3 regions of the Solibacillus sp. R5-41 genome follow, and region 3 is predicted to be linked to each of the others. Evidence: predicted binding sites of a transcription regulator. Region 3 holds the regulator's gene; each other region holds the start of a gene.
The links. Region 3 encodes Rex, which represses fermentation and respiration genes when NADH is low (regulators of the CRP and FNR family bind a similar motif). Its sites were predicted from a motif close to TTGTGAAATATTTCACAA; they were not measured.
Positions count from the first base shown of each region.

Region 1: cydD (thiol reductant ABC exporter subunit CydD) is a predicted target of Rex. The motif match lies at 4,551-4,568, and genes of this name have one in related genera.
Region 2: qoxA (cytochrome aa3 quinol oxidase subunit II) is a predicted target of Rex. The motif match lies at 6,420-6,437, and genes of this name have one in related genera.

Region 1 covers NZ_CP024123.1:2,294,646-2,305,042, forward strand. Annotated here, with positions in the region: gene CSE16_RS11085 (ABC transporter permease) at 1-106, shown strand, start outside; gene CSE16_RS11090 (osmoprotectant ABC transporter substrate-binding protein) at 103-1,002, shown strand; gene CSE16_RS11095 (ABC transporter permease) at 999-1,679, shown strand; gene CSE16_RS11100 (methionine biosynthesis PLP-dependent protein) at 1,930-3,045, shown strand; partial or broken gene CSE16_RS11105 (aminotransferase class I/II-fold pyridoxal phosphate-dependent enzyme) at 3,042-4,204, shown strand; gene cydD (thiol reductant ABC exporter subunit CydD) at 4,593-6,308, shown strand; gene cydC (thiol reductant ABC exporter subunit CydC) at 6,292-7,977, shown strand; gene CSE16_RS11120 (MarR family winged helix-turn-helix transcriptional regulator) at 8,122-8,562, shown strand; gene CSE16_RS11125 (ring-cleaving dioxygenase) at 8,598-9,536, shown strand; gene CSE16_RS11130 (LLM class flavin-dependent oxidoreductase) at 9,555-10,397, shown strand, end outside.
Region 2 covers NZ_CP024123.1:1,133,381-1,143,777, forward strand. Annotated here, with positions in the region: gene CSE16_RS05235 (DEAD/DEAH box helicase) at 1-1,182, shown strand, start outside; gene CSE16_RS05240 (deoxyribonuclease IV) at 1,195-2,082, shown strand; gene qoxD (cytochrome aa3 quinol oxidase subunit IV) at 2,527-2,814, opposite strand; gene qoxC (cytochrome aa3 quinol oxidase subunit III) at 2,816-3,412, opposite strand; gene qoxB (cytochrome aa3 quinol oxidase subunit I) at 3,412-5,358, opposite strand; gene qoxA (cytochrome aa3 quinol oxidase subunit II) at 5,415-6,305, opposite strand; gene CSE16_RS05265 (MocR-like pyridoxine biosynthesis transcription factor PdxR) at 6,679-8,109, shown strand; gene CSE16_RS05270 (Y-family DNA polymerase) at 9,467-10,397, shown strand, end outside.
Region 3 covers NZ_CP024123.1:3,964,803-3,975,199, forward strand. Annotated here, with positions in the region: gene groL (chaperonin GroEL) at 1-390, opposite strand, end outside; gene groES (co-chaperone GroES) at 504-788, opposite strand; gene CSE16_RS19565 (CPBP family intramembrane glutamic endopeptidase) at 1,029-1,778, shown strand; gene tatC (twin-arginine translocase subunit TatC) at 1,872-2,693, opposite strand; gene CSE16_RS19575 (twin-arginine translocase TatA/TatE family subunit) at 2,711-2,938, opposite strand; gene CSE16_RS19580 (redox-sensing transcriptional repressor Rex) at 3,018-3,653, opposite strand; gene CSE16_RS19585 (ABC-F family ATP-binding cassette domain-containing protein) at 3,783-5,720, shown strand; gene CSE16_RS19590 (hypothetical protein) at 5,921-6,307, opposite strand; gene tsaD (tRNA (adenosine(37)-N6)-threonylcarbamoyltransferase complex transferase subunit TsaD) at 6,839-7,855, opposite strand; gene rimI (ribosomal protein S18-alanine N-acetyltransferase) at 7,855-8,298, opposite strand; gene tsaB (tRNA (adenosine(37)-N6)-threonylcarbamoyltransferase complex dimerization subunit type 1 TsaB) at 8,298-9,002, opposite strand; gene tsaE (tRNA (adenosine(37)-N6)-threonylcarbamoyltransferase complex ATPase subunit type 1 TsaE) at 8,999-9,451, opposite strand; gene CSE16_RS19615 (hypothetical protein) at 9,608-9,967, opposite strand; tRNA gene CSE16_RS19620 (tRNA-Asp) at 10,248-10,323, opposite strand.

The DNA of each region.
Region 1 (10,397 bases), 1.7 Mb from region 3:
AGTTATCGTTACGATATTAGCACTGTTTACAGACTTCTTTTTAAGCCGAGTCGAGCGAGTAATAATTCCAAAAGGGCTTCGTATACAAGGAGGTCGCACATCATGAAAAAATTCCTACCTTTTGTACTAGTGATGCTGTTTCTAAGTGCATGTAGCAATCAAGATAATAGCACAATTCGCATCGGTTCTATGGTGACGACAGAAAGCCAAATATTAGCTTATATAGTCAAAGACATGATTGAATATTACACGGATGAAGAAGTGGAGCTCATAAATAATCTCGGCTCTTCTATTGTTCTCCATCAAGCAATGCTAAATGGTGACGCGAATATTTCAGCGGTTCGCTACACTGGAACCGATTTAATAGGCGTACTCAAGCAAAAGCCTACGAGTGATCCGCAAAAGGCTTTAGAAATGGTACAGCGCTTATTCCAAGAACAATTTAATATGACATTTTTTAATTCCTATGGTTTCGATAATACGTTTGCCTTTATGGTGACACGTGAAACAGCAGACAAGTATCAGCTTCAAAAGGTGAGTGATTTTGAAGCAATCGCAGCGGAGTTAGAAGTCGGAGTGGATACGTCTTGGATGAATCGTGAAGGGGATGGCTATAAAGATTTTAGTGCGAAATATGGCTTTGAATTTGGACGTGTCTTCCCTATGCAAATCGGTCTTGTTTATGATGCTGTTGCACAAGGCGAGCTCGATGCTGTACTTGGCTACACGACGGATGGACGAATTGCTTCCTATGATTTGGTCGTTTTAGAGGATGACCTTCATTTTTTCCCACCATATGATGCATCCCCCTTTGCGAACACCGATTTATTAGAGGAAAAGCCTGAAGTAAAAAAAGTATTAGAACTACTAGTTGGGCAAATTTCCACAGCGGAAATGCAACGATTAAACTTTTTAGCGGATAATAACTTAATTGAACCAGCAATCGTCGCTGAAAACTTTTTAATTAAGGAAAATTACTTCTCTGGAGGTGACACGCCATGACTGATATCACAAAGCTATCCGTTATCGAGCAATTTTTCTTTTACATGGGGGAAAATGGGTCTTACATCTTTTCACAATTTATAAATCATTTTTTATTATCAATTTATGGTGTTTTACTCGCATCGGTCGTAGGTATTCCAATCGGGATTGTAATTTCAAAATTTCCACGCTCCTCTGGACTAATCATTACATTGGCGAATATTATTCAAACGATTCCTGCACTTGCATTAATGGCCATGATTATGCTTGTTTTAGGACTTGGAAAAACGGCGGTAATTGTGACAGTTTTCTTCTATTCATTATTGCCGATTATTAAAAATACACATGTCGGCATTACAACGATTAATCACAGCTTAACGGATGCTGGACGTGGGATGGGTATGACGAAGCTTCAAGTGCTTTATATGGTTGAAATCCCCCTTAGCTTATCGGTCATCATTACTGGTATTCGAATCGCGTTAGTCGTAGCGATTGGTATTGTTGCGATTGGTGCCTTTATCGGTGCTGGTGGCTTAGGCGATATTATTGTTCGAGGGACAAATGCCACGAATGGAACAGCCATCATATTAGCAGGTGCGATTCCTACTGCTCTCATGGCGATTTTGGCAGATGTATTGTTACTCTGGTTGGAGCGACGTCTTGATCCGACGAAACGAAAAAAACTTAAAATTGTCTAGTCAATAGCTTTCTTTACATTTAAGGCATCTTCTATTTTAAATAGAAGATGCCTTATTTGAACATATCGTACGAATCATCACAACTACTTCTTCTTATCGGATGTTAATTCCGTCTTTTCTGATTGAAATTTATTACTTTTTTACTTTTCAGCCGCAACAACTATTGTCGCGAGAACTATCTCATGTTAAATTGAGGTAATAATCGATTCATTCCAAATGTTTCGTAAATTTATAAAGGAAGTGTTTTTTCATGTCACAACGATCAATTGATACAAAATTAGTTCAGCTTGGTAATTTAAGCGACCCGAAAACAGGCGCAGTTAACCCTCCAATTTATATGTCGACTGCGTATAAGCATGCAGGGATTGGAGAATCAACGGGTTATGATTATTCACGTACAAAAAATCCAACACGTGAACTTTTAGAGCGTGGCATGGCAGATTTAGAAAACGGCGATGCAGGATTTGCCTGTAGTTCAGGAATGGCAGCTGTGCAATTAGTACTTTCCATCTTTAAGCCAAACGATGAAATTATCGTACCTGACGATTTATACGGTGGTACTTACCGCTTATTTAAAACATACGCGGAAAATTACAACATCCGTCCGGTTTATAATGCCTTTGTTGATTCGAGTGAAGTTGAGGCATTAATCACAGAAAACACGAAAGCGTTATTTATTGAAACCCCGACAAACCCTTTAATGCAGGAAATCGATTTAGTCGCTTATGCCGAATTAGCTAAAAAACATCAGCTTCTGTTAATTGTGGATAATACGTTTTATACACCTTATTTCCAACGCCCGATTGAACTAGGAGCAGATATTGTATTACATAGTGCAACGAAATATATTGGTGGGCATAATGATGTACTTGCAGGAATTGTTGTTGCCAAAGGTGCAGAGCTTTGTGAAAAGCTTGCATTTATGCATAATGGAATGGGCTTAGTACTATCTCCAATGGATTCTTGGCTATTAATTCGTGGATTAAAAACATTGCATTTACGCTTAAAGCAGCATGATTTAAATGGCAAAAAAATCGCCGCCTATTTGGAGACTGAACCACTTGTAACGGATGTTTTATATACGGGTAAAGGTGGCATGCTGTCATTCCGAGTGAAGGATGCTGCTATGGTTAATCCGTTTTTAAAAGCGATGCAGCTCATTACATTTGCAGAAAGTTTAGGTGGTGTGGAAAGCTTCATCACGTACCCTGCAACGCAAACACATGCGGATATTCCTTATGAAGAGCGTGTCGCACGTGGTGTTTGTGACCGTCTTCTGCGCTTCTCCATTGGCGTTGAGGAAGCGGACGATTTAATAGCAGATTTAAAGCAAGTATTTGACACATTGCGAGGTAAATTCGAATGAATAACCGAATCGAAACCGCTTTAATTCATGGCGCAATCCGCGAAGGCTATGCGGATAAAAAAGGGGCAGTCAATGTCCCAATGTATTTATCATCGACGTTCCATCAAGAATCGATCGATGAATTTGGTGAATACGACTATGCCCGTTCAGGCAACCCAACAAGAGCAGCCCTTGAAAAAGCGATTGCTGAGCTTGAAGGTGGTCATCGCGGATTTGCGTTTGCCACAGGGATGGCGGCTGTCTCTGCCTGCTTTATGATTTATCTGCTGGCGACCATATCGTTATTACCGAAGATGTATACGGTGGGACGTATCGCTTTGTGACAAAAGTATTGCCCCGCTTTGGCATTACTCACACATTTGTAGACTTTACGGATGTTGAAGCAATCCAAGCAGCTGTAAAACCAGAAACTAAGCTTATTTACATCGAAACACCATCGAATCCAACACTCGGCATTACCGATATTCGAGCAATTGTTGATATTGCTAAGGCGAGCGACGCATTAACGTTTTTAGATAATACGTTTATGACGCCACTTCATCAACGTTCACTAGAAATGGGTGTGGACGTGGTAATTCATTCTGCAACGAAGTTTTTATCAGGTCATTCCGATATCGTCGCTGGACTTGTTGTGGCAAATGATGAGGCGCTTGCTGATCAAATTTATTTCATCCAAAATTCATTTGGCTCTGTTTTAGGCGTGCAAGATTGCTATACACTCATCCAAAATATGAAAACTACTGCTGTCCGTTTTAATGAGGAATCGCGTGTTGCTATGCGCATCGCTGAATTTTTAAATGCTCATCCACTAGTAGAAAACGTTTATTACCCTGGGCTGAAAACCCATCCAGGCTACGAAATTCATGCAAGCCAGAGCACATCTGCCGGTGCTGTCTTATCGTTTACTTTACCGAGCTATAATGTGACAAAAGTTTTCGTTGAGGCTATGAAAATTCCCGTATTCGCCGTAAGCCTTGGCGGTGTCGAATCGATTTTATCGTACCCTGCCAAAATGAGTCACGCGGCAATGGAGCCCGAGGAACGTGTGAAACGCGGTATTACAGATGGTCTCCTACGCTTCTCTGTTGGATTAGAAAACGAAGACGATTTACTAGAAGATTTCAAACAAGCATTAGAGAAAGCTAGTACCGCTCTATAGATTCTTTTGGGCGTGTTTTTTATTAGAAACATATCCACTAAGTTTAATAATACTGATCCTTTTAATTACTTTTAAACCAGGTAGCTTCTTAGGCTCCTGGTTTTCTATTGTTTAGAGCTTGAATAAGGCCTGTTCAACGCATCTTTTTTTAAGCGATTTTTTGTGGTTATCCGTCTATTTCGAGATTTATCCGTCTGCCCCATATATTTTTGCGGCTTTCCGTCACGATTTCTATTCAACACTTTTAACTTTCTATCCGTTACTTTTAGCTTTTTATAAGCCTACCTCATTAAAAACCAATGAATCCCCCACTTCTTTTGCTTTTTTGTGTTTAATCTATCCTAAAGAGTGAAATAAATAACAACAACGCTTTTTTAGGGGGAATAGAATGCGCCAGTTTCAAAAATGGATTCCATCAATGAAAAAATACCGCATGAAGCTCATTTTTATTGCCCTTCTGCTAGGGCTCGCGATTGTATTACAAGCATATAGCATCATTCACATAGTGGATTCCGTATTTATTCAGAAAACCACTTTTAATGCCGTTTTACCCTATGTATACGGGTTGCTTTTGGCAATTTCACTTCGGGTTGCGTCCAATTATTTTCTTCATTGGACGGGTAATCAACTTTCCGCTCATGTCAAAAAATCGATACGTGCACAACTGCTGACACGCTGGAGCAAAGAATCCATCGCAAATGTAAAGTTACAGCAAACGGGCTTTCAAGTTTCGTTATTTGTCGATACGGTAGATGAGCTCGATGCTTATTTTCGTGAGTATATCCCGCAAACGATGAAAACGCTTATTGTGCCATTGTTTTTGATAGTCGCTGTATTTTTTGCCCATCCAATGAGTGCGGTAATCTTGCTCATAACGGCACCTTTTATTCCCCTTTCTTATATTATTATCGGTGTGCAAACGAAAAGGAAATCGGAACAACAGCTTGAAAATATGAATCGCTTTTCTGGTAAATTTTTAGATGTTTTACAAGGCTTGCAGACGCTTAAGCTCTTTTCACAAAGCGCAAAACAAAGGAACATTTTACAGCATTACAACACACGTTTTATGGAGACGACACTCGAAGTGTTGAAAATTGCATTTGCTTCAACGTTGTTTATTGAGCTCATTACAACGCTTGGTGTTGGGCTTGTGGCACTTGAAATCGGCTTTCAAATGATTGTATTTGAAACGCTTGCCTTTGCCTCTGCTTTTTTCGTTTTAACATTAGCACCTGAGTTTTATAGTTCTTTAAAGGAATTAGGTACGGCGTTTCATACTGGGAAAGGTAGTCTTGGCGCGATGCAGCTCATTCATACAGATCTTGAAAAAGAATCGCAGATGGTCGCATGGGGACAACAGCTGATCACACCCGCCCCTTCTCTTGTATTAAAAAATGCGGTATACCGTTATCCAGACGGAACAAGTATTGGTCCGATTTCCATTGACATCCCCCCTCAGAAAACGGTTGCCATTATCGGACCGACTGGACATGGCAAAACGACCGTCTTAAATATGCTGGCAAGCGCGGTTGAGCTAACGCAAGGTTCCCTTGACATCAACGGAATCGCGCGCGAAAGCAGTAGTGAGCACAGCTGGTATGCGCAAATGAGTATGATTTCACAGCATCCTTACGTATTTGCTGGTACACTACGAGATAATTTGACGATGGGGAAAAACCTAGACGATGAATCGCTTTGGTGTGCATTACAAAAAGCACAATTAGGAAATTGGTTTGCAACACTACAAGACGGCTTTGAGACGAAAATAGGTGAAGCAGGTCGCGGGCTTTCTGGCGGTGAAAAGCAGCGAATCGCCATTGCTCGGGCTTTTGTTCATCAGCCTACCATCGTATTTTTTGACGAGCCCACTGCCGGACTGGATGTATTAACCGAGCAGCTTATTGCCCATGCGATTCAAACATTAAAATCTCATGCGACCGTCATTCTTGTCACGCACCGTTTCGAAACGTTGCAGCACGCCGATCTGTTATATGTTTTGGAAAACGGCACTATTCGTGCGAGCGGTTCACCCGAAGCATTGCAACAGGAACGATATTTTGAGGCAATGAAAAAAGGAGGTTTACCTGATGCAAGAGCTTTATGAAATGATTTGGCGTGAGAAAAAAGAAATGCTACTTGCATTAATTGCTGGCACTATAAGTGGTTTAACAGCGGTCGCCCTTTTTGCACAAAGTGGCTATCTTATTTCAAAAGCAGCGTTAATGCCCCCTTTTTATGTCATTTTAATCTTAACTGCCTTTTTAAAAATATTTGGCGTAGCAAAATCTACGAGCAAATATGCAGAGCGCTATGTTTCTCATCGCGTGACGTTTTCCCTTTTATCAGCAATTCGGATGCGTTTTTTTGACCGGCTAGAGCCCATTGCTAATCAGTTATTTTTGCATTATCAAAGTGGTGAATTGCTCGCGCGCATTACGAATGATGTGACGACGCTCCAAAATTTCTTTTTACGTGTCGTTTATCCACCACTTATTGCCTTGCTCGTCTTTTTCGGAACGGTCATTTTCACGGCTTTTTTCTCGATTTGGATTGCCCTGCTCCTCGTCTTTGGTTTTTTATTTGTGGCGGTCATTATTCCAGCACTTTTAATCGCAAAAAAAACACAGCCTGCTCCTTATAAACGCACGCTCATGACCGAAACAACGGAATTTTTATATGGCTTTCGAGAATTAAAAAATCATCATTTAGTCGACGAGAAAAGCAAGGCACTGCTCCATTTAAGCGATGCCTATACCGAAGAAGTCAAAAAAGAGCAACAAGCACTCGTTCGCATGCAGCTGTACAATCAAGGTGCTTCTTTGTTGACGGTATTTCTCATCGTGACGATCGGTGCTTATTTTGTCACGACGAATGCCCTCGATGGATTGTATTTGGCGATGCTGTTATTAATCGCGCTGACCGTTTTTGAAACTGCCATCCCGCTCGCTACTGTGCCGCATCATTATAAAGGGGCAACACTTGCAATGGCCCGGTTGCAGCAGGTGACAGCGATGCCAGAAACGGACACAAAACCTCTAGCCATTACAAATAATTACAGCCTTCAAGCAAAGAACGTGCATTTTTCTTATGTGCATTTCAATAAACCGATTTTAAAGGACATTCAATTTACAATACAGCCGAGCGAAAAAATTGCGATTGTCGGTCCAAGTGGCTCAGGAAAATCCACTCTCTTTCAACTCCTTATAAAGGGATTAGAGCCAACGAGTGGGCAGCTTTTCATCAATGGCGAACTACTTGCTAACATCGAAGAAGCATCCTTATGGTCACAGATGAGTGTGCAACTGCAGCACAATCACTTTTTCTCTGGGACAATTCGAGATAATTTATTACTGGCGAATGAATGGGCAACCGACGAACAACTTATCAATGCGTTAAACCGCGCACGGCTGTCAAAAAGCTTGGATGATGTCATTTTAGAAAAGGGTGAAAATTTATCCGGTGGTGAACGCCAGCGTCTAGCCTTTGCACGTACACTTCTAAAAAACGGTGTCATTTGGCTATTAGATGAGCCTTTCACAAGCTTAGACGCCGTAACAGAGCGCGCTCTCTTTCATGAATTGCTCACGAGCACGAAAGAACGAACGGTCATTTTAATTACGCATAAGTTGGATGGATTAGAAAAGATGGATCGAATATTCGTCATGCAAGATGGACAACTTGCAGAATCCGGTTCCTATGAACAACTTCTAGTAGCAAAAGGATTATTTTTTGAAATGAAGCACATTCATACTTTGCATGATTCAACATCATAATAATAGCGAGCTGAAAATGCGTGGTACTCTCCATTTCTCAGCTCGTTTTTTACCTTTCCTGAAATTTATTTCGAATTCGAGATATTTTTATTGTATTTTTATCAATTGAGTAGTAAAGTGATAGTAACGAAAGGATGTGACGGCATGAAAAACAATACACGCGGCTCACTTATTTGGTTACGAATTACACGCTTTACGCATCAAAGTAATCTATTATCGAATGATTTTCTCAAGCCATTTGGATTAACTACAGCTCAATTTGACGTGCTCATGCAAATCGACACATATGCACCGATTACACAATCCGATTTAGCAGATAAAGTAACTGTTACACAAGGTGGCATTTCCCGTATGTTGGCACGCCTTGAGCAAGACGGATTCATCGAACGTAAGCAACAATGGAAAACAAAATACATTTCGCTAACAGAAAGAGGCGCACAACACTTAGCAAATGCATTTGATGCTCAGCTTGCCTTTCAATCTTCCTTTTTTGATGACTGCTTATCAGCCGACGAGCAGAAAACATTATACGAATTAATGTCTCGTGTGCAAAAAAATAGCGAAAAGAAGAGCAAATACGAATAAAATCATTTCAAAATATCCCTTTAGGAGGAAACTTTATGTATAACATTCCAGGACATCACCATATTTCAATGATTACGAAACACGCAAATGACAATAACCATTTTTATCGAGAAGTTTTAGGCTTACGTCGTGTCAAATTAACCGTAAACCAAGATGCACCATCCATGTATCACCTATTCTATGGAGATAAAACGGGTAGCCCAGGGACTGAATTATCGTTCTTTGAAATTCCTTTAGTAGGTCGCACACATCGCGGTACAAATGCGATTACAAAAATTGGATTAATCGTTCCTTCAGAAGAAAGCTTGCAATATTGGATGAAACGCTTTGATGACTATGAAGTGCAACATGAAGGTATTTCTACGTATGCGAACCGCCCTGCCCTTCTTTTTGAGGATGAAGAAGGTTTACGCATGGCATTAATCGTTGCAAATGGTGAAAAGATATCACACTGGGAAACGTATGATCGCTCTCCTGTTCCACAAGAGCATCAAATTCAAGGAATGGGCACCGTAGAAATGACTGTGAAGAATTTATCAAAATTATCTCGTACTTTAATTGAAATATTTGGCTATCAAACTGTATTTGAGAATGAACAGGACGCATTATTCCAATCAGTGGCTGGTGAAGTATTTGGTGAAATTTATGTCATTCAGCAAGATGGTCCTTCAGAAAAACCAGGAAAAGGTAGCATTCATCACTTAGCGATTCGTGTGAAAAATGACGAAGAACTACAGTATTGGGATGAGCAAGTGAAAAAACGCGGCTTCCAAACATCGGGAATTATCGACCGCTTCTACTTCAAGAGCTTATATTTCCGTGAATCGAACGGCATCTTATTTGAAATCGCTACGGATGGACCAGGATTTTTACGTGATGGTAACGTCGAAACTTTAGGTGAACAGCTCGATTTACCCGACTTTTTAGAAGCGCACCGTGATGAAATCGTAGAAAAATTACATCCAATTGTCTAACATTAAGGAGAATGAAAAATGGAAAAATATCGTATTGATCAATCAAAAGGAATGGAATTTGGTCTTTATTCATTAGGTGACCATATCCCGAACCCGTTAACAGGGCAAACTGTATCACCTCGACAACGCATTCAAGAGCTAATTGAACTAAGTCAATTAGCAGAGCAAGCTGGCATTGATGTATTCGGCGTAGGAGAAAGCCATCAGCAATATTTCACAACACAGGCCCATACCGTCGTGTTAGGTGCGATTGCGCAGGCAACACAAAAAATTAAAATTACGAGTTCTGCAACGGTGTTAAGTGTATCTGATCCGGTACGGGTTTATGAGGATTTTTCGACGATTGATTTAATTTCAAATGGTCGTGCAGAAATCGTGGCAGGTCGTGGCTCTCGTGTCGGTGCCTACCATTTACTCGGTGTGGATTTAAAGGATTATGAGGAAATTTTTGAGGAAAAACTAGAATTATTGAAAAAAATCAATGAGGAAGATGTTGTGAATTGGCAAGGTGAATACCGTGCACCACTTGAAAATGCTCGTATTTTACCACAGCCTTTACATCGATCGTTACCTATTTGGCGCGCGGTTGGTGGCCCCCCTGCAAGTGCGATTAAAGCTGGCTACATGGGCATTCCAATGATGCTAACAACACTTGGTGGTCCGGCGGTAAACTTTAAGCCTTCAGTTGATATTTATCGTGAAGCTGCAGAAAGAAGTGGCTTTGACCCTGCAACATTGCCAATTGCTACGACGAGCTTATTTTATGTAGGAGATACAACACAAGAAGCATTGAAAGGTATGTATCCCCATATTAACGGTGGCTTCCAAGCAATTCGCGGCTCGGGCTATCCAAAGCAACAA
Region 2 (10,397 bases), 1.5 Mb from region 3:
AGTGCGATTGGACAAGCACATACTGGTACAGGGAAAACGCATAGTTTTTTATTACCAATTGTGGAACGTATTCAAGAGGAAAAACAAGAGGTGCAAGCAGTTATCACATCTCCAACACGTGAGCTTGCGCAACAAATTTTTGATGCGTTAAACCAGTTAACAGAAGGCACGGAAATTACTTCAAAATTATTTATCGGCGGAACAGATAAACAGCGTTCAATCGACCGATTAAAAACACAACCTCAAATTGTTGTAGGTACACCAGGTCGTATTCGCGATTTAGTAAAAGAAAACGCCTTACTAGTACACACTGCGCCAATTTTAGTTATTGATGAGGCAGATTTAGCCTTTGATATGGGCTTTATCGAGGAAATCGATGGCTTTGCTTCAAGCATGCCAGAAAAGCTAGAAATGTTCGTATTTTCAGCGACAATTCCAGAAAAATTAAAGCCGTTCTTAAAGAAATATATGGATGCACCAACACATGTGCATATGAATGATAAACGCCCTGTTGCGGAAGGCCTTGATTTTGTATTAGTACCTGTACGTTCAAAATCACGTAACTCACGTTTATTGGATGTCATGAAAGGGATCAATCCATTTTTAGCAGTCGTATTTTGTAACACACGTAAAAATGCAGAGTCTGTTGCGACATTTTTAGCAGAGCAAGGCATTCGTGTAGGACAAATTCATGGGGATTTATCACCACGTGACCGTAAAAAAATGATGAAGCAAGTTCGTGATTTAGAATTCCAATACATCGTAGCAACTGACCTTGCAGCGCGTGGAATTGATATTCAAGGGATTTCACACGTAATTAACTATGAGCTTCCAGAAGACTTAGAGTTTTTCGTCCACCGTGTAGGTCGTACCGCTCGTGCTGGCACAAAAGGAACAGCGATTACATTGTTCCAGCCAGAAGATGAAGATGCAATTGTTCGTATCGAAAAAATGGGTATTCCATTTGTACAAAAAGATGTGAAAAATGGTGAATGGTCAGAACTGAAAGAGCGTCACTCACGAAAAAACCGTGTGAAGCAAGCAGACGAAATCGACTTAAAAGCGAAAGCCCTTGTTCGAAAACCGAAAAAGGTAAAACCAGGGTATAAACGTAATATGAAGTGGGAAATGGAAAAAGTTAAAAAACGCGAACGTCGTATTAAACGTCGTACAAATAAATAGGGGGGAATATTGATGTTGCTAGGTTCTCACGTATCCATGAGCGGTAAGAAAATGTTACTTGGTGCAAGTGAAGAGGCACTTTCTTATGGAGCGAATACATTCATGATTTATACAGGTGCGCCGCAAAATACGCGCCGTAAGCCAATTGAAGAATTGAATATTGCGAAAGGTCTTATGCATATGCAAGAACATGGCATGAGCAATATTGTCGTCCACGCGCCATATATTATTAATCTTGGAAATACGACAAAACCCGAAACGTTTGAGCTTGGTGTAAATTTCCTGCAAGAAGAAATTAAACGTACTGCAGCACTAGAAGCAAAACAAATTGTCTTGCATCCAGGTGCGCATGTCGGTGCAGGAGTAGACGCTGGGATTGCGAGAATTGTGGAAGGGTTAAATGAAGTACTTTCACAAGATTATCCAGTTCAAATTGCACTGGAAACGATGGCTGGCAAAGGCACTGAAATCGGCCGCAATTTTGAAGAGCTTGCGCGTATTTTTGATGGTGTAACGAATAACGAACGATTATCCGTTTGTTTCGATACATGTCATACACATGACGCAGGCTATGATGTCGTAAATGATTTTGATGGTGTATTAAATGAATTCGACAAAATTATTGGCTTAGATCGATTAAAAGTACTGCACATTAATGATTCCAAAAACGTACGTGGTGCTGGGAAAGACCGTCACGAAAACATTGGTTTTGGTGAGCTTGGTTTTGAGGCGATGAACTATATTGTGCATCACCCACAGTTAATGCACGTACCGAAAATTTTAGAAACGCCATTTGTAGGGGCAGACGCGAAAAATAAGCAAGCGCCTTATAAAGAAGAAATCGCCATGCTGCGAGATGGCAAGTTCCAACCAGAGCTAATCGACGCAATGCGCGGGTAGTTTTGGTGGAGGAATTTCAATAGCTAGCAAAAAGGTCTATCAAATTACAATTTGATAGACCTTTTTGTTTTGATTTAAAATGAGTAAATCCTATATAGACACCTAGAATTATTAGCAGGGCGGCAATTCTGATATCTGGTAACTTATCATAACGATAAGCGCGTGGGAAACCTTTCCCACCTCAAATATTTTTTAGTTAAATCACTATATCTATATTCAGTTTATCAGGTGTTTTTCTGGAAAAGACAGATAGTGTAAATTGGCTCAAAATTGGGTTGCGATATACTAACGTAGAAATTCATTATATTTCTCATAAATAAAAAAACGTCCTTACCTTAAATAGATTTCTGTAAATCTGTTTAACAGTAAAGGACGTTTTTATTTATATATCTTCAAGAGGATTTTTTCTGAGGATTAAATACAATAAAATATTTTCTTTCCTACCTATAAATAGCCCCAAATCATACATAATATTGTACCGAAAATTGTTACGAGCGCAATTATTAATGCATAATAGATATTTGTATAGATGGCAGATTTATCTTCTGTTTCACCAGCATGCATAAAGACGACCAATTGTAGGCCAGCCTGAATAAATGCTGTAACCAATAAAATCGTCATAATAATTGGAAATGATACGCCATCTATAAAATACACACAAGCAGCAATGATGGTAAGAATGATTGATAATGCAAACCCCATTACTTGTTTAAGTGGAAATAAATCACTCATTTTATACCATTCCTTTCAAGTAGATGAAACTGAAGATAAAGATCCATACAACATCTAAAAAGTGCCAGTATAAAGAGAAGATGAATGATTTATTGGCTGTTTCAGGTGTTAATCCACGTTTTATCAGCTGGTAGACGATGAGCAGCCCCCAAAACACACCAAATGTGACGTGAGCACCATGTGTTCCTAGTGTTGTTAATAGAGCAGCGGTAAAGGCACTAGTCTGTAATCCCGCACCAACATGAACATAATGAATAAACTCGTAAACTTCGAAACCAAGGAATGCTACACCGAGTAATAGCGTGATTACATAGAATGTTATCATAGCTTTCGTATAGCCCTTTCTCATTGCGTGGATACCTAGGCCAATTGTAAAGCTACTCGTTAAGAGAATAAAAGTTTCAAATAAAACAGGTGTGATTTCAAAAATTTCTGCTCCTGTAGGGCCATTTCCTACACGGTCTCCTAATACAAAGTAAGCTGCAAAAAGTGTTCCAAAGAGCATAATTTCAGCACCGATAAAAACCCAGAAGCCTAATATATTCATTTGATTTTGCTGTGTACTATATTCTAGCGGCAGCGATCGATCAACCTTCATTATTGAACACCTCGCATTTTCTTTTCAGTTGCTTTAATTTCTTCTACAGAAACATAATGTCCTGGATCTTTTTCCAACGAACGGAGAGCCATGCAAATAAAAATACCAATAGTTGTGAGAATAGCTGGAATCCACATACTAAATACAAATGAGAAGCCCCAGGCGAAGAAAATGCAACCTAATATGAAAGGCACACCGCTATTATTTGGCATATGAATTTTTTCATATTTCTCTGGGAACAACTCATGCTGATTGTATTTTGCGTCCCATAAAGCCTCTGTTGAAATAACATGAGGGACCTTTGCAAAATTGTAATAAGGCACAGGACTTGGCGTAGCCCACTCTAATGTGCGTGCATCCCATGGATCTGAACCGATGTTTCTTGGTGAGTAACGAATACTGTAGTACACGTTGTAAACAATTAGTGCAAACCCAATTGCAAATCCAATTGCACCAATGAAAGAAATCATATTCCAGATGCCAAAACCAGTAGACTCAGTATAAGTGTACATGCGACGTGCTTGTCCATCTAAGCCTGAAAAGAACATAGGCATAAAGGCTAGAAGTGTACTGATTGCTATAATCCATGCTGTCAATTTACCGATTTTTTCATTCAACATAAAACCAAACATTTTTGGGAAGTAGTAATGTAAGCCTGCTAACATCGCAAATACAACACCTGGAATAATCACCATATGGAAGTGGGCGACAAGGAACATTGTATTATGATATTGATAGTCAGCTGCTGACATTCCAAGCATTACTCCAGTTACACCACCAATTGTAAAAGTAGGTATAAATAACATGGAGTAAAGCATTGGAGTTGTAAATACAATCTTCCCTTTCCAAAGGGTAAACAACCAGTTAAAAATTTTTACCCCTGTTGGAATGGCAATTGCCATTGTAGTAATCGAAAATATACTGTTAGTTAAAGCGCCTTGTCCCATCGTAAAGAAATGGTGTGTCCATACTAAAAATGATAGGAAGGAGATGATCACCATTGAGCCGACCATCGATTTATAGCCATAAAGATTCCGTCCAGAGAAAGTAGAAATAATCTCACTGTAAATACCGAATGCTGGCAATATCAGTATATATACTTCAGGATGTCCCCAGACCCAGAAGAAATTCGCCCACAGCATATCCATACCACCGTCGGATGTTGTGAAGAAATTTGTGGCAAGTAATCGGTCAAAAGTCCCCATAGTCAAAGCTACAGTTAAAACGGGGAATGCGAAAACGATAATCACATTTGCAACAAATGAAGACCAAGTAAACATTGGCATTTTCATTAATGTCATGCCCGGAGCCCTCATTTTGAGAATTGTTACAATCATATTAATACCGGTAATTAATGTACCGAGACCTGAAATCTGTAGAGCAAATAAATAATAGTTAGTTCCTACTGATGGACTAAATTCGTTATTAGCGAGTGGGAAATAATTTGTCCATCCAGAATCAGGCGAGCCACCTATAACAAAAGAAATGTTTAGTAGCATTGCCCCCATGAAGAACAACCAAAAACTTAAAGCATTCAAACGTGGGAATGCAACGTCTCTAGCTCCAATTTGTAATGGCACAATGTAGTTCATAAATGCCATAATAAATGGCATTGCCATAAAAATAATCATTACTGTTCCATGTGTTGTGAATACTTCATTATAATGCTGAGCATCTAGTAACTTATTGTCAGGGACAGCCATTTGAGCACGCATCATAATAGCATCCGCGCCCCCTCGGAAAAGCATGAGGATAGCAGAAATTAAATACATAATACCGATCCGTTTATGATCAACGGTCGTTAACCATTCACGCCATAGGTAGCCCCATTTTTTAAAATAAGTTAATCCAACAATGATTGCTATCACGGTAAGACCAATTGCTACCATCGATGCATAAATTGCAGGACTTGGATGGGGTATAGCAAATCGTTCAAAGTAATCCATATTACTATGACTCCTTTCAATGTAAACATTTTAGTAAATTAGGTAATTTCGATAATTTAATGATTGTTTTGTAGAGATTTATTATCTTTAGATTCAGCTTTCTCATGTTGATGTCCGCCGTGTTCACCCTCTGGTGGTGGTAAGAAAGTTAAATGCGTTCCATTAAATGTTGATTGACCAACATGTCCAGGTTCTAGCAATGTATTAAATTTTTCTTCAGTTAACATATCAGCCGTTTCCTTTACTTCCTTAACCCAATTATCATATTCAGCTTGTTGAACCGCTGTAACGTTGAACGTATTCTCAGCGAATCCTTTCCCGTTAAAGTTTGCATTTCTCCCCATATACTCTCCTGGCATATCAGCAGCTAAATGCAACGTATTCACCATATCGGCCATTGCATATTTCTGGCCACCTAATTGAGGAATCCAAAAACTTGTAATTGGTCCATATGAGTAAAGTTTAAACTCAATTGGGCGCCCAACAGGAATATATAAATAATTCACTGTTTCAATATCTTCCTCTGGATAACTAAAATGCCATTTCCAATTAGATGTTGAAGCATAAACCACGAGTGGCTCTTCATTTTTGTATTTTTCTGGAGGTGATTCCACCTTATAATTACTTTCAACTGAAATTATTGAAAGGTAGGCGACAATTAAGACCGGGATTCCGACGCAAATTACCTCAACCATTATGCTCCCTTTAATATGGGGAGGTTTGTAATTTGGACTTTGTTTAGAAGCCCTAAATTTGATTAGCATATAAGCTAAAATTACAAAAACAATAAGTACGATAAAGGACATAATTCCTATCGATAGCATAATGTCTTTGGCTTGTACTTGAGCTTGAGGTCCTTTTGGGTCCAAGACTAACAATGGGTCACAACCAGTTAGCATAGTGACAATAGTGAAAAAACCGATTAACTTGATCCATCTATTTTTCATAAACAAACCCCTTTTAATTATTATTTAAAGTGTTTTAGGCTACTATGGGTTTGAGTGGAATTTGATTCACAATTGATTTTTATGATAGTTGCACAAAATTTTAAAAACAAGGAGTTTTGAAAGATAACACAAAATGTTCTAAAACCAAAAAAATAATTTTAGTATAATTTTGATGTGATGAACATACGTCAAACTGGGGTTTTTATATGAAAATGTAAATTGAAATTTTAAATGGATGGTAATGATAAACTAAAAGTGGATGGTCAATTTTAGACGGATATATATTAATATTTATTATTTTGATTGTCTGACAATGGCAGAAAATAAAAGGAATATTTTAATAAGTTTGGTAGAAATAATGAGGTGAATATATATGGATTGGAAACCCGATAGAAAAGCAAAAAAGGCGATCTATAAGCAACTCGCAGAATATATTGAAAAAGGAATTGCCGATGGTACATTTCCACCTGATAAACCATTGCCATCAGAGAGAAGTTTGGCCAATGACTTGAATATAAATAGAAGCACTGTAGTAAATGCATATGACGAATTAGAATCGATGGGGCTAATTGAAAGAAATAGAGGCAGTGGTACTACTATTAGTAAAGATATTTGGGGTATAACAAAAAAACGGATACCTAGTTGGAATAGGTATATTGTGGCGGGCTCCTTTTTACCTAACTTACCTGTAACACAAAAAATAAGAAAAGAAACTGTTGATCATCAATTAATAAATTTAGCTACTGGTGAATTGTCAGAAGACCTTTTCCCGAAAAGTTTTTTAAGAGAGATAACTTCGACACGTTCTTTTATTGGAAGCCTAGGTTACGATCATCCGCAGGGGAGTGAAATACTTAGAACAACCCTTACGAAACACATGAAAAAAAGTCGGGGAATCGAAACTCATCCTACTTCAATACTTATAACATCAGGAGCCCAACAAGCATTGCATTTAATTGTACAATGTTTGTTAAAGCCTGGAGATGCAATAGCAATAGAAGATCCTTCTTACAACTATAATCTGACAATTTTTAAATCAGCAGGTATACAAATTCATTATCTACCTGTCGATCGGGATGGAATTAACCCTGAAGATTTGCAGTCATTATATAAGAAACACCGGATTAAAATGATTTTTTTGAATCCAGATTTTCAAAATCCAACGGGTTCTTTATTGAATGAAAAGAAAAGAAAAGCTATTTTGGACATATCCTCAAAGCTTGGTATACCCGTAGTGGAGGACGATCCTTATAGTTTAACAGCTTTTTCTGGGGAGAAAATACCAACCCTTAAATCACTAGATAAGAACGGAAACGTATTATATATTAGTTCTCTATCTAAAATTGTTGCTTCAGGATTGAGAATAGGGTGGATTATTGGCCCAACATCGGTAATAGAAAGATTGTCCGATGCAAAGCAACAAATCGACTTTGGCCATTCTAGCTATACACAATGGATTGCGAATGATTTTTTAGAATCAACTAATTTCAATGTTCATATGGAAAATTTAATAAAAGAGTTAGAAAAAAGGCGAAATAAAATTATTAAAAGTCTTAATATATATTTAAAAGACCAGGTGGAGTATTCTATTCCTAACGGTGGTATTCATATATGGTGTAAAATCCTTAAAAATTATGATGAAATTGAATTACTTGAAGAGTCCATTAAAAGAGGTGTCATGTATGTACCAGGTTCTACAATGGGATCTAAAAATGGATTTGTTCGTTTTACTTTCGCGAAAGAAGATGAAGATTCAATTGATGAAGGAATCAAAAGATTTGCCGAAGCTCTTAATTGTTTTTAAACATATACTTTTGAAAAAGCACCTTTTATATTTGAAGAATTAAGGTTTGATAACTATTCCTATTTTGTTAATTTTTTGTCATTGGATGGTCGAAAAAGTTTTCGAGTGGAGGGTTTAAAATACTTTTAAATTATTTATGATAGTGACATGGATAAAACAATCCATTTAGGCTACTTAATATCATTGAAGTGTGGGTTGATTCACAATTATCTCCACAGGCAATGAAATATTTATATTTAGGGAAGGTGATAAACTAATTCAGATTATAATTATAGTGAAATAAAAAGATTAAGAGGTAATTTCTACTGATTAGTAGTGTTTCAATTGTTATTTGAAAAGGTTGGTATTTAAAATAATGCTTCGCTTTAGAGAGATATCGTAATTATGACCAACTAAACATATACTCTAACAGTCTTTTATAACATTTGCTGCTGTTAAGAAAAAATCAGGGCAATTTGCCTTTAAGTATATTTTAAACTGAGTTATTTAAATAATTTAGAGCTTTTCCGGCTCTAAATTATTTAAATGACAAGAAAAAGAGCGTTATCCCAAATCATTAAGATGGAGAAATACTCTTTTTTATACAACAAGAAAACAAGGGTCTTATCAGAGGGACTCTATCAAGCGGTTCCCATTTGTCCCAGACGATAATTTTACATTTTTTACGATCAAATGAGTATGAAGGGGAAAAACAAAAAAGTATGAATTAAAGAAACAACGGGCAATGAAGGTTAAAGAATTCCTCAGTCAAGAAATATATGAAAAAGTATGGACCTACTATCCCTCCAAACGCAAAATACCCTACATTTCAACCGTTCCATTAAATTATCAAATGATGGCGGCGCACTTTCTTTGGATACAGGAGAATTGATTTTTCGTGAATTTGATGAAAAATTAGGTTTCTCAAAATAATCGCCGAACATCTCCAATGGTGTCATAGATTTTATGCGCTCACTCATGCAATAATCTAACGAAGCGTTTCCCGTAAAAGCATAAAGGGGATCCAAATCCAAACGATTCGAATGCGTCTAATATAAAGTGGCAAGTAAATTAGGGAAGTCTGCCCAAAAATCAGTGTATTCCTAAGACTCGCTTCTTCCCTCCTCCTATTCGGCTATTTTTCTCTGCCGAAGAAACTCTCATATCAAAAATCTACTTACATTTATAAATGCTTAGCCAGTCTAACAAGCACATACTTTATCAGAATCCATAATGGTAAGTTTACATCAACAGGAAAAATCCTTTAGTTCAACTTAAATTCTCTATTTAAATTAAAGGATAAAATTAACACTTGTAAAAACGAACAATTGTTCTTAAAATAAAAAAGAGAACATACGTTTTATTTGGGGGTGTTTTTATGATGGACAGTCCGTTGCCGAATCGTTCAATTATTTGTATTGATATGCAGTGCTTTTATGCAAGTTGTATTGCGATGTTGGAGGGGCTGGATGTCATGAAAGTACCGATTGCAGTGATTGGTAATTTTCAGCAGCCTGGAAGTGTCGTACTAGCGGCATCTCCACCTATGAAAGAAAGATTTCGTATTAAAACAGGAAATAGACGTTATGAAATTCCCAATCATCCTGACATCCGTTTATTTGAGCCTAAGATGTCATTTTTTTTAGATATGTCGATGGCGATAACAAAGCTCATTGCACAGTTCGTTCCACGTGAGGCGATTCATGTGTATAGCGTTGATGAGAGTTTTATTGATTTGACAGGTAGCGAGACGCTATGGGGGTCTCCCGAAAAAATGGCAAAGGCGATTCAGCAAGCGATTTTTCAGCAATTTCATATTCGTTCTGCCATTGGGTTAGGTCCGAATATGTTAATGGCCAAGTTGGCACTTGATTTAGAGGCCAAAAAAGCGGGCTTTGTAAAATGGACGTATGAGGATGTGCCGAAAAAATTGTGGCCAGTTCGCCCGCTCTCTAAAATGTGGGGAATCGGTCATCGGATGGAAGTAAACTTGAATAACATGGGGATTTTTACGGTCGGGGGTTTAGCTAATATGAACCTAGAGGCGCTTGAGCAACGATTTGGTGTAATGGGCAATCAGCTCTATTATCATGCCCACGGGATTGATTATTCGACCTTTGGTGAGCCGATTGTTAGTGGGCAAATTAGTTTCGGAAAAGGGCAGATGCTGATGCGTGATTATGCTACACGCGCTGAAATTTGTGTGGTTCTGCTTGAAATGTGTGAGGACGTGGCAAGGCGTACACGTACAGCTGGTTATGTAGGACGTACCATTTCACTTGGGCTGTCTTATAGTAAAGCCGCGATGA
Region 3 (10,397 bases):
AAGCTCTGTTAATGCAGCTGCAACCGCTTTATCCATCCCTTTACGGATGCCAACAGGGTTTGCGCCAGCTGTTACGTTTTTTAAACCTTCGCGGATCATCGCTTGTGCAAGAACCGTTGCTGTAGTTGTACCGTCACCAGCAATTTCATTTGTTTTAGAAGCCACTTCTGCTACTAATTTTGCACCCATGTTTTCAAATGGGTTTTCTAACTCGATTTCTTTTGCGATCGAAACACCGTCATTTGTAATTAGTGGTGAACCGAATTTTTTTTCTAATACAACGTTACGTCCTTTTGGTCCAAGTGTTACCTTTACAGCATTTGCTAATTTATCAACACCAGCCGCCATTAATGAGCGTGCGTCTTCTGAAAATTTAATGTCTTTTGCCATAATCCATATACCTCCTGAATTTAATTATCTATTTCGTTCATTTATCAACATCATATGTGCAGCTAGTATGTTTTACTATTTATATCTAGCTGCAGTTCATTTTCGATTTAGGCTTATCCAATAATTGCTAATACGTCGCTTTCACGTAAAATTAAATATTCTACGCCGTCGTATTTCACTTCTGTACCAGAGAATTTTGAGAAGATAATTTCATCGCCTACTTTTACGTCAAGCGGGGCATGAGTGCCGTTGTCAAGAACTCGACCTGTACCTACTGCTACCGCTTTACCAGTTTGTGGTTTTTCTTTTGCTGAGTCAGGTAATACAATCCCGAAAGCAGTTTTTTCCTCTACCTCAACAAGTTCAATAATGATGCGATCTCCTAATGGTCTTAACAAGTGAAACAACCTCCTACGTTTTTAAATTTAGCACTCTCAGTTAAAGAGTGCTAACACAATTATTAGTTTAATGAATTCCTTTTTTTTTTGCAAGTCAGAACTATAAAAAATTTTGTATTATTTCCAAATTCCTCTACAATATAGTTAATCGTTATTTTTCTTACCAATAGGAAATGCTGTGTCCTTTCTTATTTGCCTACGTCATATAACTAATAAAAAAAAGAAAGAAGGTTACTTATCGTGACATCCATTTCAGCACCAAATTTCAAAACACAAAAGACCGCATTTTATGTGTTGATTACGTATATCGTGTGCCAACTCTCTGTACTAGTGCTCATCCTTTTTCCTGAATTAAAAGAGTATCTATTAAAGTTTATTGCAGAACCTACGAAACAAGAACAATTAATTAAACTTTCCGCATGGTGGTCTATCACTTCCTTTGCGATTGCTACTATAGTGAGCTTTCTATTAATTCAGCGCAATAAGCAATTTTGGAATGTTTTTAAAGGAGAGAAGGCTTCAATTAGTGCTTCGATTGGTTGGGGAATTATCGGGTTTTTCCTTGTTTTTCTTGGTCAAACAATTGGTGCATACATTGAGCTCGCACTAGGCATTGAGATGGGTTCTGAAAACACAGCGGACATCATGCTAATCACAAAAGTTGCGCCAGTGATGATCATTGCCACAGTATTGCTCGGTCCTATTTTAGAAGAGTTAATTTTCCGTCGTGTCATTTTTGGTTCGATTGTTCAAAATTATAACTTTTGGGTGGCAAGCATTATTAGTTCCATCGTATTTGCAGCTATTCATATGGATTTCACACATATTATTATTTATACGATTAGCGGTATGGTTTTTGCCTTCCTTTACTACAAAACGAAGCGCTTACTAACTTCCATAATCGCGCATGTTTTATTAAATGGCTTCGTCACATTCGTTCAAATGTATGCGGAGAAGTTCCAACAAATTATTGATAATGCTCCGAAATGATCTTTTAGCCCGCTTTGTCAATTAATTTTTCACACAAAAAAACGCTATCCCCTTTATGGAAGATAGCGTTTTTTTTTATGAAATAAGAAATGTTTAATTATTCATTTGCTCTATTTGTCTACGTTGTTCTTCTAGTAATTGCTCCACTTGCATCGTTTGTGCAGCCTCTTGTTCTTCCTTTAGTCGTTTTTCCTCTGCTTCGACAAATTTACGATAGCCGACGCGCGAAATTACAATACTAAATTCATAAAGAATAAATAATGGTACTGCTACGATTAAATTTGAAATAAAATCTGGCGGCGCTAAAACCGCAGCTAAAACAAATAACACAAAGTAGGAGTACTTACGAAACTTGACCAACAATTCTGGATTCAATACGCCGATACGCGCTAAAAATAACGTGACAACCGGTAGTTGAAATACAATTCCGAACGGCACAACTAATGAAAACAGGAAATTAAAATATTCGTTAATCCCTATTGTTTGCGTAATGCTTAAATCATTCGAAAGCTTCATCATGAAATTCATTACATAAGGGAATAACACAAAGTATGAAAAACTAATCCCTGCAAAAAATAATAAAAACGAATACGGGATATATTTGAGTGTCGCTTTACGTTCTGTTTCATGTAAGCCTGGTGTAATAAATGACCATAGTTGATACAGTAATACGGGCGAAGTAAAGACAAATGCCACTACAAACATCACTTTTAAAAATACCGCTAAAGGATCGGTCGGGTTAAAACCATGCAATTCAAATTGCGAAGCTTCATCACTATGTTGAATAAAGTGAATAATAGGCTCCGTTACAAAAAAACCACCAATCAAAGCAAGGATAAAGAAAATCGCTGTAATAAACAAGCGACTTCTTAATTCATTGAAATGTTCTATTACAGTTCTTTCTTGTGGATTCATTTTAAGACATCCTTAATTTACTTAGCTTGATTATTTTCGTTATCTTTATGTTCGATAACAGTAGCATTATTTTTTTTATCATCATCGTCATCTGTAAGGCCTTTTGTGGCGTTTTTGAATTCACGAAGTGTCGAACCCATTGCTTTACCTAACTCTGGCAACTTTTTTGGTCCGAAAATTAATATTGCTACTACCCCTATAATAACTAGGCTTACTGGTCCAATCGCATTTAAATGCACAACCACGACAGCCACCTCCTCTATTATATGTACATTTTACAGTATCTACATCTTTTTGGCTAATAGCAATCATGTGAACAATTTGTTATTGTTTGGAATTACGTACTAAATAAATGAGCGCTTGTAACTCCACTGACAAATCAATATTCATCACCTTTATCGTATCTGGAACAGAAAGGCGCACAGGGGTGAAATTTAAGATCCCTTTTGCATTCATTTTAACGAGTCGGTCTGTCATGGTTTGAGCAGAACGAGAGGATACCGTCAAAATCGCCAGTTCGGCACTAAATTCCTCATACATTTCCTCTAAGCGATCTGGATGAAATACGGGGATATCACTTATCGTCGTCCCTTCATACGGTGCTTTTGTATCAAATGCAACAACAATACGCGTATTATGATTCTTTTGGAAATTGTATTTTAATAAACCATTCCCTAAGTTTCCGACACCAATTAGTGCAACATTCATTGCCTCATCCTGATCTAATGTTTGACGGAAAAATTCAAGTAAGTGTTGGACGTCATAGCCATAGCCCTTTTTTCCAAGCGCACCAAAATAAGAAAAATCACGTCGAATGGTTGCAGAATCTATTTTCATTGCATCACTTAATTCTTGTGACGATATTCGTTTCTTGCCGTCATTTGCAAAATTTTGCAAAAATCGATAATACAGAGGAAGCCTTTTCGTAGTTGCTTGTGGAATTTTTGTTTCTTTTTTCACACACTCTCCTCCTACATACTTTTAGAAATCGTTATAATTTTACTAAACCTATCGCTACAAGTAAAGTATCCACCGTTGCGTGTCCCCTCCTCATCCGATAAACTAGAAGGAAGAAATAGAGGTGTAAAAATGATTACATTACAAGTAAATCAATTATATAAATCTTTTATTACCGACGAAATTTTAAGCGGTGTGAAGCTAGAAGTTCAGCATCGTGACCGCGTCGCACTTGTAGGACGTAATGGTGCTGGAAAATCAACGTTATTAAAAATAATCGCTGGGCAAATGAGCTTTGATTCAGGTGAAATTATTATTCCAAAAGACGTCCGTGTTGGCTATTTAGAGCAGCATGCTAAAATTGATTCAGAGCTGACAATTTGGGATGAAATGATGACCATTTTTAGCGCCTTACGTGGACAAGAGCAAAAGCTTCGACAATTAGAGCAGCAAATGGCTGACCCGAGCATATATGAAAATGGTGAGCTTTATGCACGCATAATGGCCGATTATGATCAGCTGCAGCATGATTTCAAAGAAGCAGGTGGCTATCAATATGAGGCGGATACACGCTCGATTTTACACGGAATGCAGTTTTTCCCTGAGGATTATCCAAAATCCATTCAGTCGCTTTCTGGCGGTCAGCGTACCCGTTTAGCATTAGCCAAATTATTACTGTCAAAGCCAGACTTATTAATTTTGGATGAGCCTACTAACCACTTAGATATCGAGACACTTTCTTGGCTAGAAGGCTTTTTAAAAGGTTATGAAGGAGCGATTTTAATCGTTTCGCATGACCGCTACTTCTTAGATCAAGTGGTGTCCATTGTGTATGAAATTTCCCGAACAAAGGCGACAAAATATACAGGGAACTATAGCGCTTATTTAGATGAAAAAGCAAAAAATTATGAGCGGGACTTAAAAATGTACGAACGCCAAATCGATGAGAAGGCGAAACTCGAAACATTTATTCAAAAAAATCTGGCACGTGCCTCGACAACAAAAATGGCGCAATCACGTCGCAAAGTCCTAGAAAAAACAGACTGGATGGATTCCCCTGATGGTGATGAAAAAAGTGCGAATTTCGGCTTTTCAATTGAGCGCCAAAGTGGGAATGATGTGTTATCAATTGATGAATTAGCAATCGGATATCCAGACAAAAAGATTTCTAAAAATATTCAGCTGCGCGTATTCCGAGAAGATCGCATCGCACTTGTCGGTCCAAACGGTGTTGGGAAATCAACGTTACTTAAAACGATTGTAAAAGATTTAACTGCGCTCACTGGAGACATTCGCTACGGTACAAATGTGCAAATTAGCTACTATGACCAAGAGCAAGCAAAGCTTCATTCCAATAAACCCGTTTTAAATGAGTTATGGGATGACTGGCCTTTAATGAATGAAAAGGATATTCGCAGCATTTTAGGTCGCTTTTTATTTAGTGGGGATGATGTGTCCAAACTAGTCAATTCATTATCAGGTGGCGAAAAAGCACGACTCGCTTTAGCTAAATTAATGATGCAAAAAGCGAACTTCCTTGTGCTGGACGAGCCAACCAACCATTTGGACTTAGATAGCAAGGAAGTCTTAGAAAATGCGTTAATTGATTATCCTGGGACATTACTTTTCGTTTCGCATGACCGTTATTTCATTAATCGCATCGCAACTAAAGTCGTGGAGCTATCTAGCACAGGCTCCTTCGAATATTTAGGTGACTATGATTATTATTTGGAGAAAAAACAGGAACTTGAAGAATTAGCTGCAATGAAGGCTGCCGCCCGAGAAGCAAAAAGTGTCACGACTTCAGCTACGAAAACGACTTCCATGATTGATAAAGACGCAAAAAAACGCGAACGTCAAATCCGCCGTTCCATTGAGGAAATCGAAAAGAATATGATGAACCTCGATGAATCAATTGCTCTATTTGAGGAACAATTATGCGATCCAGAAATTTTCTCTGACCATGAAAAAACTCTTGCTATACAGACTGAGTTAAATGAGACAAAAGAACAGCATGATACACTAGAAATGGAATGGCTTGAACTAAACGAAGAGCTTGAAAATTTATAAATAGTTGATTATTCACTACTATAAAAGGAGAACGTTGCATACATTATGCCAACGTTCTCCTTTTATCTTCATTCAGTAGTAGTTCTAGCACTCGACGGAAGAAGTTAATTCCTCCAGCAGATGTCACAGATATTAAATTGAACTTAGGCCAAAGCTCAATTCAAAATCTGGACTCAATTACGCCGAGGCGTAATTGACGATTATTTTATTTGAAAGCTCTTTATCATCCGTAATTTTTGATAAGCTGTATACGTTCCATATATCCAACCAAAGAACACGATTGTTACTGCAGCAATGAGTAGATTTAATAATGTATATAATGGTTTCATTGGTGACTTAAAATTCCGTACACGAAATGGTTGACGTTCCCCCATTCGAATACAATTAAAAACATCGACTATTTGACGACGCCCATATACAATCGCAAGTGGATAACAACTAATGGCCGCTAACAAAAATAACCCATTAAAGGATGCTAAATATAGTCCTAAATGCACCGAATTCAACATGAAAAGAACAACCATAGCCAATAGGAACCCACCAATCAAAAGCATCCTCATCTTATTACGTTCTTTTAGATAATTCATACACGAACCTCCTTTTTTTCTTACAAGCACATCACTCAGCATAGAAGATCATTTCATTTTAATTACTATTCCATGTTATTAACAGTTTCAAACCTATTATCGCTAAATTTCGTCATATATCTTGGTCAATATACAATTTCCAAACAAAAATCTCCACAATTTTATACACAAAACAAATGCAGTCATATCAACATATCAACAGGGTTTTCCACATTGTCCACAGTTTTAATTTTATTTATCCATCCTAATCTGTGTAAAAACCAATACTATATATAGATAAATCACATGTTACCCACAACTTATCCACAATTTGTGTATAAGTACGCATGTTCGCACTTGTTTTTGTGGGTATGTGAATTCTTTTGTGGATAATTTTTCAGAAAAATTCCTCTTTAATAATACTTGCTACGTAAACAACAATTTTTTTACTATAAATACGTAATTCGCGCCCTTATGTTATTTCAAAAAAACAAAAAGCATAAGTAACTGTGATTTTAAATCACATAATTACTTATGCTAAACATTCCTATATTATTTTACCCAATTTGTTAATTCCATACCCGGTCGACCATTCATCGCTAAGTTCCCACGAATGCCTGCTACATACATTTGATAGGCAGCAGCACCTATCATGGCAGCATTATCCGTGCATAAATATAATGGGGGCACGTAAAATGGAATCCCTTCTTCAGTAAATACTTTTGCTAATGATGTACGTAATCCCTTATTGGCGGAAACTCCCCCAGCAGCAATTACTTGTTTTACCTCATATTGACGAGCTGCGCGCAATGTTTTGGCTGTTAATACTTCCACAACGCTATCTTGAAAACCTTTTGCAACTTGTGTTGGAATAATTTCTTCTCCACGCTGATCCATATTATGCTTATAGTTAATAACAGCAGATTTTAACCCACTAAAGCTGAAGTCATATGAATCCTCTTCCAACCAAACTCGTGGGAATGGTACAGCTTCTGTCGCTTCATGGGCTAAACGGTCAATATGCGGGCCACCTGGATACGGCATATTTAACACGCGGGCTACTTTATCATACGCCTCTCCTGCTGCATCATCGCGCGTTTCCCCTATGACCTCAAATGACCCATGCTCTTTCATCAAAACAAGCTCAGTATGTCCACCAGATACGACTAGCGCTAATAAAGGGAATTCCATCGGCTGTACTAATGCATTTGCATAAATATGCCCTGCAATATGATGCGTTCCAATAAGCGGGAGCCCATGTACAAAGGCAAATACCTTTGCTGCATTAATTCCGATTAACAATGCGCCTACTAAACCCGGGCCTTCTGTTACAGCCACGGCTGATAATTGTTGTGGCGTCATTTCAGCTTGTTTTAAAGCTTCTTCAAGCACTATTGTTACTTGCTCTACATGATGTCGTGACGCAATTTCAGGCACTACTCCGCCAAATCGTTTATGACTCTCAATTTGAGATGACACGACATTTGAAATAATTTCCGACCCATTTTTTATTATCGCTACGGCTGTTTCATCACAGCTTGTTTCTATTGCTAATATATAGTTATCCATTATAAATTCACCCACATTACTAAAGCATCTTCTTGGTTATCCGTATAGTAGTTTTTGCGAATACCACCATCCTGGAATCCAAGTTTTCGATATAAATTTTGTGCAACAGCATTTGTTACACGTACTTCTAAACTCATTACCTCCATATTTGCCGCTTTGGCAATCTGCATAGCTTCTCGCATGAGACCTTCTCCCATTCCTTGACCGCGTACAGCATCCACAACAGCAACATTAGTAATTTGAGCAGCATCAATTACTAACCACATTCCACAAAAACCAACTATCGTATTTTGCTCATCCTCAGCCACTAAATAATGTGAGAACTGATTTTCTGTCATTTCATAGTAAAAGGAATCCAATGTCCATGGCGTTGGAAACGTGGCTTGTTCAATCGCATACACCGCCTCTACATCTGCAATTGTCATTTTTCGATAACTAACCATTAGAATTGCTCCTTTTTTTGTTCCTTTAACCAATTCGCTTCTGCTTCTGCAATTCGACGATATTGTGGAACAAATGAATGCGTAGCTTCAATAGAAGGTAATTTTTTCTGTTGTCCCATTGCAATCAGTTCAGAAGCTCGTGGCAAATCAAGTGTATTTGAAACACGAAGTGCATTTTCACCAAGCACCTCTTGAATTTTTTCAAAATAAAGATCGACATCTGTCCCTACAAACAATACGGGGCTTTGTAATGCTTTTAATTTTTCTAGCAGTCCGTCAATATGATCATGGTAGTCCTCAATTAATGTATTTAACTGCGCCCCTTCATATACGCCAGCATATACATTTTGTCGGCGTGCATCAAATAACGCACAAATAATAGCATCAGACATTTTTACATTCGCAGCCAGTGCCTTTAAGCTTGAAACCCCTACTAATGGCTTTTGTATAGACCAAGCAAATGTTTTCGCTAGTGTCACACCTATACGCACACCTGTATAAGAACCAGGGCCTTCTGATACTGCTACGGCATCAATTTCAGCTGGTACTACACCTGCTTTATTCAATACTTCTTCAATCGCAGGCATAGCACCGACAGAATGCGTTAATTTTATATTTTGCACCACTTCAGCTAGTACTTTCCCATTTTTCACTACGGCGATAGATAGCGGCGCATTTGCTGTTTCAATTCCTAACCAAATCATTTCAATAGCTCCTCACAAAGTTGGACATATTTTGTGCCCATCGGTTTAAAAATAAATCTCCGAGCGTCTTCATCAATTCTTGTAATTTCAATTGCTAAACGCTCTTTTGGTAAATCCTCTTCAATTAGATGTGCCCATTCTACAACCGTCACGGCATCTCCATAAAAAATTTCATCCCAGCCTAAATCTTCATCACTATTTTCCAAACGATACACATCTAAATGATTTAATGGGAGGCGTCCCTCATACTGCTTCATAATCGTAAATGTCGGGCTATTGACTGTGCGCGTTATACCTAAGCCCTTTGCAAAGCTTTGCGTAAAAGTCGTTTTTCCCGCACCCAGATCCCCTTCAAGCGTGATTGTATATTGTGCTTCCACTAACTGTGCTAACTTCATCGCAAGCTGCTGCGTTTCTTCTAACACATTAATTTGTTTTTCAAATATCATGTTGTTGCTTCCTTCCCATAAAATCGATTATCTCTAGTTTACTTTAACTGAGCTAAATGTTCAAAATGAATCCCTTCAAACCACTTTGCTAGAAGTACTTTATAGTACCTTCCTCTCCACAAATAAAGGTGTTATCCCCCATAAAAGAGATAACACCTATCGATTTGAATTACCTTTTCTTTTTATAATTTCTGTTTTAATTAATTCTCCATTTTCAAAATAGGCTTGATACCCTTTTGTTAAAAGAATTTCATCGTTCCATTCATAAATATCTTCATCGATTTTAACACCAGCTCCTCCTGCAATTTTAACTACATCTATATAGTACATCCCTTTTTCTAATTTATTATATTCTTCCTCATTCATATATCTTTGCCATCTATACGTATTATGTTCCTCAATTTCTGTAATTTCATCTTTATATGCTGCAAGATTCGTTATTATTAAACCAAAGAGACATATCCCTAAATAACTAAATAACCATTTACGATTAATTAATATCCCTCCTAAGAGCATTACTAAACTTTTACCGTAAGCATAATATTCAAAATCATGATTGTTCTCATGGTTTCGCTCAACTAATGTAATGTGATAAGTTGCTACAATACTAGTAAATGCATTCTTAGCATATTCGGATGATTCATCATCCGTGCAAAGGTTTCAATCATAATGGAGTATAGGGAAGTTGTTTCTCTTATTGGGTAAGGAGCGAAGAAAAAAAATTTGTAAGACTAATAATTAATTTTTAAACAAAAAAAAGCCTTTATGAGATTATTCTCATAAAAACTAAATAAAATGGCGGTCCCGACCGGGATCGAACCGGCGATCTCCTGCGTGACAGGCAGGCATGTTAACCGCTACACCACGGGACCATTTATTTATCTTTTGGACATTTATTAATATAACATAAATTTAAGTAATGTACAACATTTTTTTTTGCTGTTTT